3 regions of the Vreelandella sp. 2A-K22 genome follow, and region 3 is predicted to be linked to each of the others. Evidence: predicted binding sites of a transcription regulator. Region 3 holds the regulator's gene; each other region holds the start of a gene.
The links. The regulator FliA, encoded in region 3, starts transcription of late flagellar genes. The targets are predictions, from matches to a motif close to CTAAAGTTNNNNNNNNNNCNGCCGATA.
Positions count from the first base shown of each region.

Region 1: the regulator FliA is predicted to act here: its motif matches at 1,756-1,782, upstream of ACW17M_RS12700 (MbtH family protein).
Region 2: the regulator FliA is predicted to act here: its motif matches at 2,325-2,351, upstream of fliD (flagellar filament capping protein FliD).

Region 1 is NZ_JBSUGC010000008.1:166,619-170,776, forward strand. Features, by position in the region: gene ACW17M_RS12690 (4'-phosphopantetheinyl transferase family protein) at 1-739, opposite strand, end outside; gene ACW17M_RS12695 (thioesterase II family protein) at 717-1,457, opposite strand; gene ACW17M_RS12700 (MbtH family protein) at 1,447-1,692, opposite strand; gene ACW17M_RS12705 (FecR/PupR family sigma factor regulator) at 1,949-2,167, opposite strand; gene ACW17M_RS12710 (RNA polymerase factor sigma-70) at 2,279-2,806, opposite strand; gene ACW17M_RS12715 (inositol monophosphatase family protein) at 3,113-3,910, shown strand; gene ACW17M_RS12720 (ABC transporter ATP-binding protein) at 4,078-4,158, shown strand, end outside.
Region 2 is NZ_JBSUGC010000012.1:84,682-88,839, reverse strand. Features, by position in the region: gene ACW17M_RS16590 (UDP-glucose dehydrogenase family protein) at 1-644, shown strand, start outside; gene fliD (flagellar filament capping protein FliD) at 866-2,221, shown strand; gene fliD (flagellar filament capping protein FliD) at 2,397-3,749, shown strand; gene ACW17M_RS16575 (flagellin N-terminal helical domain-containing protein) at 3,909-4,158, shown strand, end outside.
Region 3 is NZ_JBSUGC010000016.1:50,428-54,585, forward strand. Features, by position in the region: gene flhF (flagellar biosynthesis protein FlhF) at 1-402, shown strand, start outside; gene ACW17M_RS20010 (C15 family peptidase) at 399-971, shown strand; gene ACW17M_RS20015 (flagellar protein FlhE) at 997-1,428, shown strand; gene ACW17M_RS20020 (RNA polymerase sigma factor FliA) at 1,455-2,156, shown strand; gene ACW17M_RS20025 (motility protein A) at 2,197-3,018, shown strand; gene ACW17M_RS20030 (OmpA/MotB family protein) at 3,024-3,698, shown strand; gene ACW17M_RS20035 (sensor domain-containing diguanylate cyclase) at 3,722-4,158, shown strand, end outside.

The DNA of each region.
Region 1 (4,158 bases), on a different contig from region 3:
AAAAAGTCGTTGAGTAGCGTTCGCCCTGGGCGCCATGGGCATAGCAGGTACAGTCCGAGTCGACATAGCTTTTGTCGACATAGCCCAGGGCAGCGGCATAGCCACTCGGCGCTGGCAGCGGCCATGCTTGCAAAGGTGATGAAATGGGAAGCGAGTGCTCAAGGTGATAGGTGCCTGGCGACCCTAAAGAGGAAGTGATCGAGAGCGCCTGCAAATGATCAGCGATGCCCAGGCCCAAGGCTTTGAGCACCGCCTCTTTAACCACCCAGCGCTCCATAAAGGGCAGTGCGATGCCGTCGCGTGCGTGGCCGAGCTGCTCACTCGGCGATAGCACCAGCCCTTGCAGCGGCGCCAGTTCGGCCTCGGGTCGGCAGCGCTCAATATCGACTCCCACCGCGCCGCCGGGAGCAAGCGCGATCAGGGCGACATGGCCAGAGTGGGAGACATTGAAAGCAGGCCCATCAGCGTTTTCCAACGCTGGTTTGCCGTAAGCGTTCTGAGTGAACACCAACTTGTCTGGCGCTATACCGGTGTGCGCTGATAGCAGTCGCCGCAGGGCCGCTCGAGTCGCCACGGCGCGTACGACATCGGCGTGACGGCGAAGCCGCTGGGCGCGCTGCCACTCGGCTCGACTCAGCAACCGATCATCTTCGTCAGCCACCGGGGCGTTCAGACCGAGCGATAAGCGCCAGACTCCAAGCCCCTCAGGAGCCCCTTCAGCTAACTGCAGGCGCTGCATGGGGCACCTCCTCAAGCCGTCGAGTCAGCGCCCGTTCGATAGTCTCCAGCACTTGTGCTTGCTGCTGGCGAATAAAGAAGTGCCCTCCTTCGAACCAGTCCAACGAGAACGCCCCGCCCGCTTCTCGCTGCCACGCTTCTAAACGCTCTCTTTCGATATCGTCATCGCGCCCTGCGAGTACCTGTAAGGGATAACCAAACGGCGACCCGCCGCGATAGCGGAAACTGCGGCAGAGGCGATAGTCCGCCGCCAACACATCAAGAGTGAGGCGCAGCAGTTCCGGGCTTTCGAACACTTCCTCTGGGGTGCCGCCCTGCTGGCGTAGATCCGCAATCAGGGCCTTGTCGTTATCAAGGCCCGCCAAGCGGTCTGAGTCGCGCATTGAGGGCGCCGCGCTGCCTGAGGCGAACAGCATCCGCGGCTGAGGTCGCCCTACATCGCGCAAGCGAGCTGCCATGCCGTAGGCCAACAACGCCCCCATGCTGTGACCGAACAGGGCAAAGTCGCCGCGCATCCGCGTTGCTTGCTCTTCGCACAGCCGCACGACCTGGGACTCGAAGTCATCGATGAGCGACTCACCCAGGCGCTCACCACGCCCAGGCAGCTCGACGGGATATACCTCGATCCAGGCGGGCAACTGACGCTTCCAGCGCAGATACATGGTGGCGCTAGCCCCGGCACAGGGCAGGCAGAGCAGTCTTAAACGCTTAACCTGCATCCACCTGCTCCGCCTCAGCGTTAGCCTGCTCATCCATCCACTGGCGCAGCGACAGTGGCCGCATATCAGTCCAGGTCTTTTCGACGTAGTCGAGGCAGGTTGGCTTATCGCCGAGTACGCCGGTATCGGTCCAGCCAGCGGGAATCGCTTTCCATTCTGGCCAGAGGGAGTACTGCTCTTCGTGGTTGACTAATACGCGGAAGACACCATCTTCACGATCAAAACAGCTTGTCATGGGACTAACCTCATCGTTGCCAAAGGAATGAGAAATAAAACGCAATTACTTCTCATTACTCAATGACGAGTGAGGCGTCAGAAAATTTAATGTTGGGGTAGGAAAATAGAAAAAATAAGGGGAGGGGCCGCTAGGGCGTAGGCATAGAATTACCTTTGCCAGACTAAGAATTGCACCAGTAGGAGGCAGCTTTAGCTCGCGACCATTTAGTTAGCCTGACAACCGAAGGAGGAGAGTAAAAAAAAACAGTGACTGATCAGTTGCGCTCATCACCACTTGGAATCATCCCCGTTAGCAGCCATAGCTGTTCGGCTTCACGAAATACACGGCGGTGCTGAGAAGAAGCCGCTAACCACGCATGAAGCGCCTCGCGATCAGCGTCGCTCAACGTCTCTTCATGCTCGCGCATCAGCCAGTCTAGCGCCGTTTGCCAAACGGCATCATCGCCGCTGTCGTTATCCATCGTTACTGTCAAACCTCGCTACTGCTGCCTGCTGAACACCTGTCTCGGGAAGCGTGTAATATTATCAACGCTATTTGCTGACAGTGTAACAAAGCGACAACAAAGAAGGGACGGAACGTGGGCTTACCGATCTGGCAACATCTGGCCTTGTAGCGACTGGCGGCAATGAGTCAGTGCATCGCGAATCATAAAATTAACTAACGTGGTGGAAATACCTAACAAGTGGGCCACTTCCCGCTGCGTATGACTTCCCGAACGATAGAGCTCAAAAGCGCGACGCGTACGCTCGGGCAGCTCGTCCAGCGCGTCCACCACCTGTGCCAAGGCCTGGCGGTCAATCGCGATCACCTCTGGAGAGTGTGACGCGTAAGAGGCGGCCTCCCCTTCCTCTTCTTTTGCAAACAAAGTTGACTCAAACGCCGAACGGCGGCAGCGGTCAATGGCGAGGTTGCGCACCACACGTGACACGTAAGATATGGGCTGCTTCACCTCAAAAAGCGTGGTTGCTTCCGAAATTTTTAGATAGGCGTCCTGCACGACATCATCGGCTTGATCAGCATTGCCCAATACTCTTGCGGCGACACAGCAGAGCCGGGGCCGCTGATTAACGAAGATATCTTCTAACTCAGCGCTCCAGGTCTGGGTATCCACAGCTCGGCCTCCTGCCTTGATTAACACCACGGAATAAATGGCAATAATTATTATTTGCGTTAGAGCCTGACAAGTCAACTGGTGAGAGCTAACTCACTTTTTATAACGATATGCTTGTTGATTTTTTTGTTGACTCAGTTAATAGCAACATGTAGCGGGGGCATCTCTCATACGCCAAATGCATAGATGATCTACCATTAAACCAACTTGACTCCTGTCATCTCCGCGTCATGAATGGCTAGTTACATTGAATGCATACAGTTTTTGCCATTCACTAAGGCACGATGAATGCCCAGGGGAAATACAATGCTCGATAGCAGTAACGACCTACTCGAAACGGTGAAGCAGGCGGCGTACGAGGCAGGTGCGCTGTTACGCGAGGGATATTCGCTAAAGGGCAGAATTGCCTTTGAGCAAAAGGGGGCGTCAGACTTTGTCAGCTACTACGATACGGCCGCCGAGAACATCATTATCGACTGTATCAACAGCGCCTTTCCCGATATCGCTTTCCTAGGTGAAGAGAGCGGGCTTACGCCCACCGATAGTGACTATACCGTCATCATTGACCCACTCGATGGCACCAGCAACTTTCTGCATGGAGTGCCTCACTTCTCGGTCTCCATCGCGGTTACTAAACGCGATGAGCTGATCATCGGCGTTGTCTATCAACCACTGCTTGATGAAATGCTTTGGGCCAGCCTTGGCACCGGCGTCTTCCTCAACGACACGCCGCTCACTACGCCTGAACCGCGCCCACTGAACGAGATGCTTATAAGCACCTGCCTGCCCTACCACGCTAAAGGCGACTGTACGACGGCCCTAGATCAACTCGCTGCCCTAATGCCCCAGGTGGCCGGTATCCGCAGTCCAGGATCGGCGGCGCTGGAAATCGCCTACACCAGCCTGGGCCGGTTTGATGCTTTTTGGTCTCAAGGCGCTAAGCTCGACTTTTGGGATATCGCCGCCGGCATTGTGATTGCCAGGGAAGCTGGCTACACCGTCACGGATCTCACTGGCGAGCCGAATCCCTCTCAATGGAACAGTTTACTTGCGGCGCACCCCGAGAGGCATAGACAACTGCTAGCGTGTTTAGCGTCTTGCTGATAAACGACCAACGTCATCTCTAACCACCTGAGACCTACCCCTTGCCTGCTTTCCCCAAGCGGCGTTTGCCATCTATCACGTAAATCTTTTCATTTTTTTGTTAAAAATGAGAACCATTAGCACTAGAATGGAGGCATTATCATCAACCCTATCTCCAGGAGTCATTCATGTTCGAGGTCAAAGGCGCCACCTTTGAAATCAATGGTAAGCAGATTTTAAATCCCATTGACCACAGTTTTCATGAGGGC
Region 2 (4,158 bases), on a different contig from region 3:
CCAATCTTGCCGAACGCCTCGAAGTTGACGTTGAAGACGTACGCCGAGGGATTGGCAGCGACCCACGTATTGGCTACCACTTTATATACCCAGGCTGCGGCTACGGCGGCTCCTGCTTCCCCAAAGATGTCCAGGCGTTAGAGCGTGCCGCGCGTCAATTAGGCTATACGCCGGAACTGCTCAGCGCTGTCGAGTCAGTGAATTTACGCCAAAAGCAGACCCTGTTCACAAAACTGCAAGATAACTTAGGCAATCTAAGCGGTAAGACCATTGCAGTATGGGGCTTGGCCTTTAAACCCAATACGGATGATATGCGTGAAGCCCCAAGCCGTACGTTAATGGAAGCACTCTGGCAAGCGGGCGCTAAGGTGCAGGCGTTTGATCCCGAAGCCATAGCAGAATGCCGACGCATTTACGGGGAGCGGGATGACCTGATGCTAGCAGGCGACCGGATTCAGGCAGTTAAAGGTGCCGATGCTTTGGTTATCTGCACCGAATGGAAAGAGTTTCGCAGTGTCGATTTTGATTGGCTAGCCGACCAATTGGCTGGAAAAGTCGTCATCGACGGGCGTAATTTGTACACGCCAAGTGCCGTTAAAGAAGCAGGGATGCGTTACGTTGGGGTGGGGAGAGAGAGCAGCTAAAAGAGGAATCTATTATTGTGGGTTCTCTCATTAATTGATGATGGCTGTTACGCTTTGTTACTTTAAACAACGTCTTAATACGAAAAAAAAGAAGAAGAATATTTAAGTTATTCTTCACCTAGCCGAGGTTTTAAGGTAGTCGTATTAAAAATAGTGCTGCGTATTGCTTAATGAAGGAACGCGAATCGTAGCTACATGTATTCAAAAAAGGCATTGGTTCTATGGCTTCTATTACATCATTAGGCATCGGTTCTGGCTTGGATCTGAACGGCTTGCTGGAGCAATTAAAAACTGCAGAACAAGCAAAGCTTGAGCCCATTGCGCAGCAGATTAAGTCTGAGCAAACGCAGATATCTGCCTACGGTCAGCTTAAAAGTGCGCTTGAGCAGTTTCAAAGCTCTGCTCAAGCCCTTAATGATGGGTCGTCATTCGATAGCCTGACAACCAATGTAGAAGGCAGTGCAGTTGGTGCTGTTAGCAGTAATGAGGCTCAGCCAGGCCAGTACGAAGTGGAGGTCAATCAGTTAGCTACTGCCAGTAGCTTGGTGACGGAGCGTCTGGAAACAGCAGTAGAAAGTATAGTGACGGGCGAACAGTCTTTAGATTTTACTATCGCTGATGGAAACCTGACCACGATTACTATCCCCGACGGCAGTTCTCTTGAAGATATGCGTGACGCCATTAATGAACAGAGCGATGGCCGCTTAAACGCCTCAATTATCAATGATGGCGAAGGATATCGGCTTTCCGTTAATGCTACCGATACCGGCGCAGACGCGAGTATTGAAAGCACTAATTTTTCTGACATTCTAGCCGCTGGCGTCGCAACCTCCGATGCACAGGTGGTTCAAGCGGGCCAGGATGCAGCGTTTAACGTCAATGGAATCGATATCGTTAGCCCCACCAATCAAGTGGAAGGTGCAATTCAAGGCGTTACCTTGAACCTTGCTGAGGCTGGCGCGACGAGCACTGTAACCGTTGAGCAGGATGACGAAGCTATTCGCGAGCAGGTCACCGCTTTTGTCGATGATTTCAACACGCTTAAAGAGACCATTACGACTTTGACAGCCTTTGATCCAGAGACGGGCCAGGCGGCAGGGCTGAATGCTGATGCAACTACTCGCGCTGTTGAAAGAGAGATTCGCCAAACAATCAGTGCTGTTGTCGGCGGAGATGGCTTTAATGTGTTATCCGATATTGGTATTTCACTTCAAGTGGATGGCAAGCTGGAAATTGATGAAGATAAGTTAAATAGCATTGTTGCTACTCAGCCAGACCAGTTAGCCAGTTTCTTTGCTGGCAATAGTGAGGAAGGTGGTATGGCAGGCCAAATAGCTTCAGCGCTTGAGGGCCTTGTGGGTACAGGTGGTCGGCTTGAAAGCGCCGTTAGCTCATCTGAAAGCCGCGTTAGTTCGTTAGAAGATCGTTTTGCGACCACTGAAAACCGTATCGAACAAACCGTTGAGCGTTATCGCACGCAGTTTCAAGCAATGGATAGTATGGTGGCGCAAATGAACCAGACAAGCGCTTATTTGACCCAGCAGTTTGCTGTGTTGGGGCAGCAAAACCAAGGTTAAGCAGATAAGCTAGCTAAATTAATAGCTTACAAAATGCCCGGCACTATGTGTTGGGCATTTTTCTTTGCAATGCTTTAAAAACAGCTTAAAAAAGGCATTACCTCTAAAGTTTGTTCTTCCGTAGCCGATAGGTTACCTAGACACCTTTCTCTACTTCTTATAAGGAATGAGCCCCATGGCATCGATCACAGCACTCGGTGTAGGTTCTGGGTTGGATCTCTCAGGTTTGGTGGATCAGCTTCAAGCGGCAGAGCGCCAAAAGCTTGTGCCTATTCTAGAGCAGCAAAGTGCTCAGAAAACTAAAATATCTGCTTATGGGCGCCTTCAGTCGGCAATGGATAGAGTGCAAGCCTCCATCGCTGCGTTGAATGATGCTTCTACGTTTAAGCAGCAAAAAAGCACCGTGACGGGCGATGGCGTGTTGGCAACAGCAGGCGAAACCGCTAACGCAGGGCGCTATGAAGTCACCGTTACTCAATTGGCCCGCGCAGGCAGCGCAGCTTCTAATAGCGTGGCGCTAGATCAAGAGCTAACGGCTGCCGATGCGACGCTTACACTTAATTTTGGTGCTGGTGGTACACAAACAAGCTACGACGTTAATATTTCAGCAGGCAGTACGCTGGCGGATGTTCGTGACCAAATCAACGCGGATAAAGAGGCTGGTGTTACTGCTTCTATCGTTAATGATGGCACTGGGTACCGTTTAGCGCTGAGTTCAAAGGAAACAGGCCAAGATGCTTCGCTGGAGGGCTTCTCAGGCTTGGCATCGCTGACCATGGATGCAGCCACCCAGCGTTCAGGTCAGGACGCTGAACTGAATGTTAATGGCATTGCTATCACCAGTAAAACCAACCGCGTTGAAGAGGCAATTCAAGGCGTAACGCTTGACCTCACGGCGGCCTCTGGTAGCTCCGTTACGCTGGTCATTGAGCGCGATGAAGAGTCGTTGAGAGGCGCGATTGACGAGTTCGTTAAAAACTACAACGAAATGAAATCCACCGTTGGCCGAATGACCGCATACAACGGCGAAGGCGAAACGTCTGGCGAACTAATTGGCGACCGCACCGTTCGTACCATTGAAGACCGTCTACGTCGGGATATCACTGACAACCTCGGAACAGGCGATATTTCACGACTTTCTCAGTTGGGTATTGCCATTGATGAGCGTGGACGTCTAAAAGTTGATGAGGATAAGTTAGACGATGCTATCGCTAATAACCCTGAGGGGCTATCCACCTTTTTTGCGGGTGACACGGAAGAAGGCGGCTTTGCAGGGCGCTTAAATGCAACGCTTGAAGCAATTACTGAGGAAGATGGGATTATTCAAAGCTCGGTTGATAGCGCTGAGCTAAGGGTAGACAGCCTGGAAGAGCGGAAACTGCGTATGGAAAGCAGTATTGAGCGGAGCGTCGAACGTTATCGCAAGCAATTTGGGCAATTAGATGGCTTGATCGCCCAAATGAACTCCATGAGCAGCTATCTCTCCCAGCAGTTCAGCATGCTGAGTAATATGCAGAACAGCAACTAAGCGTGCAGTTGAGAAATAACTGAAAAGTTACAGTACTTTACATAAAAAAAGAGCATTTTTTCCTAAAGAATTGAGTTGGGCTGCCGTTAATTATAATAACGGCGACGCAAGCGCCGCTAAGCAGGCCATAAGGCCAGTTAAATTTCGAGGAGCACACACATGTCTGTAATCAACACTAACATTACTGCCCTGATCGGCCAGAATAACCTGTCCAACTCCCAGTCTATGCTGGCCAAAGCGCAAGAGCGTCTGTCTTCTGGCCTGCGCATCAACAGCGCTTCTGACGATGCCGCTGGTCAAGCCATCGCCAACAAAATGACTGCCCAAATCAAAGGCATGGATCAGGCTAGCCGTAACGCTAGTGATGGTATCTCCCTGGTGCAAACCATGGAAGGCGGCCTTGACCAAG
Region 3 (4,158 bases):
GAAGTTCGCGATCCGGAAAGCGCCAAAGTAGTGGCGCGCCGCTACTGGCTTACCCCCGCTCGGCTAGGAGCAGAGGTGCTCTCACTGCTGTTAACCCAGCTGCAAAGCGAAGGCTTGGCCGCCTTGACGCGTCGCGCGTGGCAGCAGTTAAAAGAGGCCGATAGCGGGGATCTAAATGCTGAAGTTCGCCTATTGATGGCCAGCGGTGTGGCATCGGTCGCCGGGCATCTCGATGTTGCTGATGATGAGGAGGCGCAGACGCTGCGTGGCGATCTGCTCAACCTATTAGGCAACAGCCGTCGCCGCCGCGATACCGGCATGCTTGATGCACTGGTCTACGCCTTTATGGCACGAGATGCGATTCGTCAAATGGGCAGTGTTAGTCGAGAGGGCGTGGCGTGAGCGAACAGGATCAAGCATCGGGTCTACGCAAGTGGGCAAACCTGCAGCGCCAACAGCAGCAAGCTGAGGGTACAGTTGATGTTGCGGCGGCAGAACACGTGCCGGAATCTGAACAGCCTACCTCTTTGTTAACGCCGACAGCTGCAGCGGTGGAAGAGCCAGCAACGGTGGTAGCGCACCAGCCCAAAATTCCGCTTATTGTGGTCGGGCTACCGGGTAGTGGTGCAGCCCAGGTGAACAAGGTTAAAGCAAGATTAGGGCAGTGGTCGACGTTAGGTCGAAGCTGGGCCGGTGATCCTGAGGATTGGGATATTCATATCGTCATGGCCGAAACGGCCGACCTAGCCCAACTTTGCGATCAATACAGCCGTTGGGCACTGTGGATCAGTAGCGATGCCGATACCTTTGCTTCCATGTTCCGTACCTTGCGTCAATTACATGAGCGTGGCGGGCCGCGCCGTTTGCTGGCGCTCCACGAGCCGCATTTGCCGCGTCAAGGGTTGCTCAATAACTTGCGTGAGGCAGCTGATTACTACTTAAATATGGAGCTGTTGGTACTTGCACGATGAGCGCACTCTGCTGAGGAGACCAAGCATGCTAAGCTGGCTATTAAGAGGGAGACTGCTACTGAGCCCAGTACTGCTGACAGGGTGTCTACTAGCAGGGTTAACGGGAAACGCTCAGGCGACACCCGGTAGCTGGAGCAGCCAGATACCAGGTCTGATGGTAGCGATGAGTGATAGGGCAAGTGCTAGTCAAAACGCTACCCCACCCGCTGCTGCTAACAATGTGGAGTCAGCACAGCTCGGGCGTATTCATTGGCAGTTTCAATATCCCCCTGGTGCGTTATTAAACGCTTGGCTGTGCCATCCTGAGCAGTGCGTTGCGTTAGCTGGCATGCGGGGGACTACCACTGCCCTGGCGGGGTTTGCCGCGGATGCGCCGTTGCATTTTCGCTTCGCTTTACGTCCGGGGCAGCGGCCTGTTCGTGTCCAGGGGCTGCAAATGATTGTGAACTATCAGTGAAGGCTGGATAGCCGCGAGGCGAGAGGATGTACACAGCACAAGGCAGGATCAAACAGAGTGAGCTGTTGACGCAATACATGCCACTGGTACGACGTCAGGCCTTGACGCTTCAGGTCCGTTTGCCAGCCAGCATTGAGCTCGACGACCTTATTCAAGCCGGGATGGTAGGGCTGCTGGAAGCACTGGGGCGCTTCGATGCCACCCAGGGAGCAACGTTCGCGACGTTTGCCAGTCAGCGTATTCGCGGTGCAATGATGGATGAATTACGTACCCGCGACTGGTTGCCCCGCAGCGTGCGCCGCTCAGCGCGAGCGGTTGACAGTGCCGTTCGTCAATTAGAGCAACAGCTCGGACGGGCACCAGAAGAGAACGAAATCGCCCAACACCTTGAAATGCCGTTGAGTGAGTATCAGCAGCTCCTCAACGACACTAACAGTGGTCAACTGTTGCCGTTTGAAGAGCTGGTGGCCGACGGTGGCGAGCCTAGCAATAATGAATTGGCTAATTCACCGTTCGAGCAGTTGCTAGACGGCCAGCAACGACAAACGTTGATTGAGGCAATTGAAGCGCTGCCAGAGCGTGAAAAGCTGCTAATGGCGCTGTACTACCAAGAAGAACTCAACCTTAAGGAAGTAGGGGCTGTGTTGGGCGTCACGGAGTCACGCGTTTCACAACTGCACAGCCAAGCCGTCAGCCGCTTACGCGCGCGTTTACACGACTCGGCATAACACCTCTTTTTACTCACTTGTGACCGGCAAGGAGCCGTGGATGAACCCTTCGACGCTGATAGGCATATTTGCCAGCATACTACTGTTGGTGAGCGTGCTGTTTTTCACCGCAGAGTCCCCTGAAAGTTTTATCAATTTGCCGGGTTTGGCCATTGTGGTGACCGGTACCCTAGCGGCAACCTTTATCAGCTATCCGCTGAAAGAGGTGCTCCGCGTCGTACGGTTGGTGGGCTTGGTATTCCGGCGCGAAAATACCTATATGCGTGACGATATCCGCGAATTGGTGGATATGTCGCGACTCTGGTTTAAGGGCGATGTACGTGCTGTCGAGCGCGAGTTGGAGCATACCCGAAACCCGTTTTTGCGTACCGGGATCCAACTGGTCATTGCCAACACCAAAGAGGATGAAATTTTTGACATGCTGCGTTGGCGCATTGCCCGTCTTAAAGCGCGTGAGCATGCCGAGGCACAAATATTCCGTACCATGGCCACCTACGCACCCGCATTTGGCATGATCGGCACCCTGGTGGGGCTGGTCAATATGCTGGAAGTCATGGACGCAGGCGACCTGCAGGTGATCGGCCCGCGCATGGCGGTGGCCCTGCTCACCACCTTCTACGGCATTTTACTCGCCAACTTGGTGTTTAAGCCGATTGCGGTGAAACTCGAGCGCCGCACCGAAGAGCGGCTGATTACCATGAACATGGTGCTGGAAGGTATTTCGCTGATTACCAAGCGCCGCCTGCCGTCGTTTATTGAAGAGACCCTCAACTCGTTTGTAGCTAACTATCACGATGAGATCCGTGATAACAGCGTCAAACCAAGGCCTGATTCGTCGGTTAGTGCGGCGGCGAAGGGGTAGGCCAGATGCTTGACCGTGATACGCGCCACGCACTGGAAATGACGCCGTCGCCAGGCGATGGTGACGAGGGTTGGCTAACCAGCTATTTGGATGTGCTGACGCTGCTAATCACGCTCTTTGTGCTGCTGCTTTCACTGACACCGCCGGGAGGCGGTGAGGCGGCTGATACTGCTTTCATGCGCTCGGCTAGCGCTGTATCATCATTGCCGCTGGCGTCTCTAGCCACTGGTATTCAGCCCCGTCATTCAGGGGTTCAGCCGCAGTTTGATGGGCTCGCCATCCCCGGTGTCAGTGTTTCGCAAGGGAGTGAAGGGGTCACGTTACGTATTGATACCAGCCTTTTATTTCCCAGCGGTCAAGCTGTACTGACTTCCCGTGGGCAAGAGGTGGTAGAAAGCCTTATCGATGTGCTGACCCGTTTTGACGGTCAGATTTCGGTAGAAGGCCACACCGACAGCGTGCCTATTTCAACGGCCCGCTTCCCCTCTAATTGGGAGCTTTCATCAGCGCGGGCTATCGCTGTGGTGAGGCATTTAGAGCGCCAAGGATTCAATATCTCTCGTATGCGGGCCGTCGGTTATGCCGACACCCAACCCATGGAACCGAACGCAACGGCGGAGGGCCGAGCTGCCAACCGTCGCGTAGAGTTGTTGCTAAGGCAGCAGGTCGAGGGTGAATAGATTGCGAGGCCACGTTTGTGTCCATGTACCACCCGCGGTTGCAGTCGTTTGGAGCTCTGCTGGTTTTAGATGCCGATTGTCGCCGCATTCAAGCCAGTAGCACCAACTTAACCCGCTTGACCGGTATTGAGCGCCCTGAAAATGGGCCGCACACTCTTGCCTATGTGTTAGGAAAACGGCTAAGCCAGCGGGTGCGCCGCGAGTTGCAGGGGCAGCAGAAACTCTCCGGCCCGCTGGTGTTTATTCGTTCCAAGCATAGCTACATGCGTTTTCAGCTCTATGCTTACCGAGCAGGTGGGAAGGTCATCGTCGAGATTGAGCCACTCAACCCCCAAGGTAAGCGCCGCCTGCTTGGCACAGTCAATGAGCGGCTGATGCATTTAGCCGACGCAACCCACCAGGAAGAGCTGCTCGACTGCTTGGTTAACGCTATTCAACAGCTCACCGGCCATGATCGCGT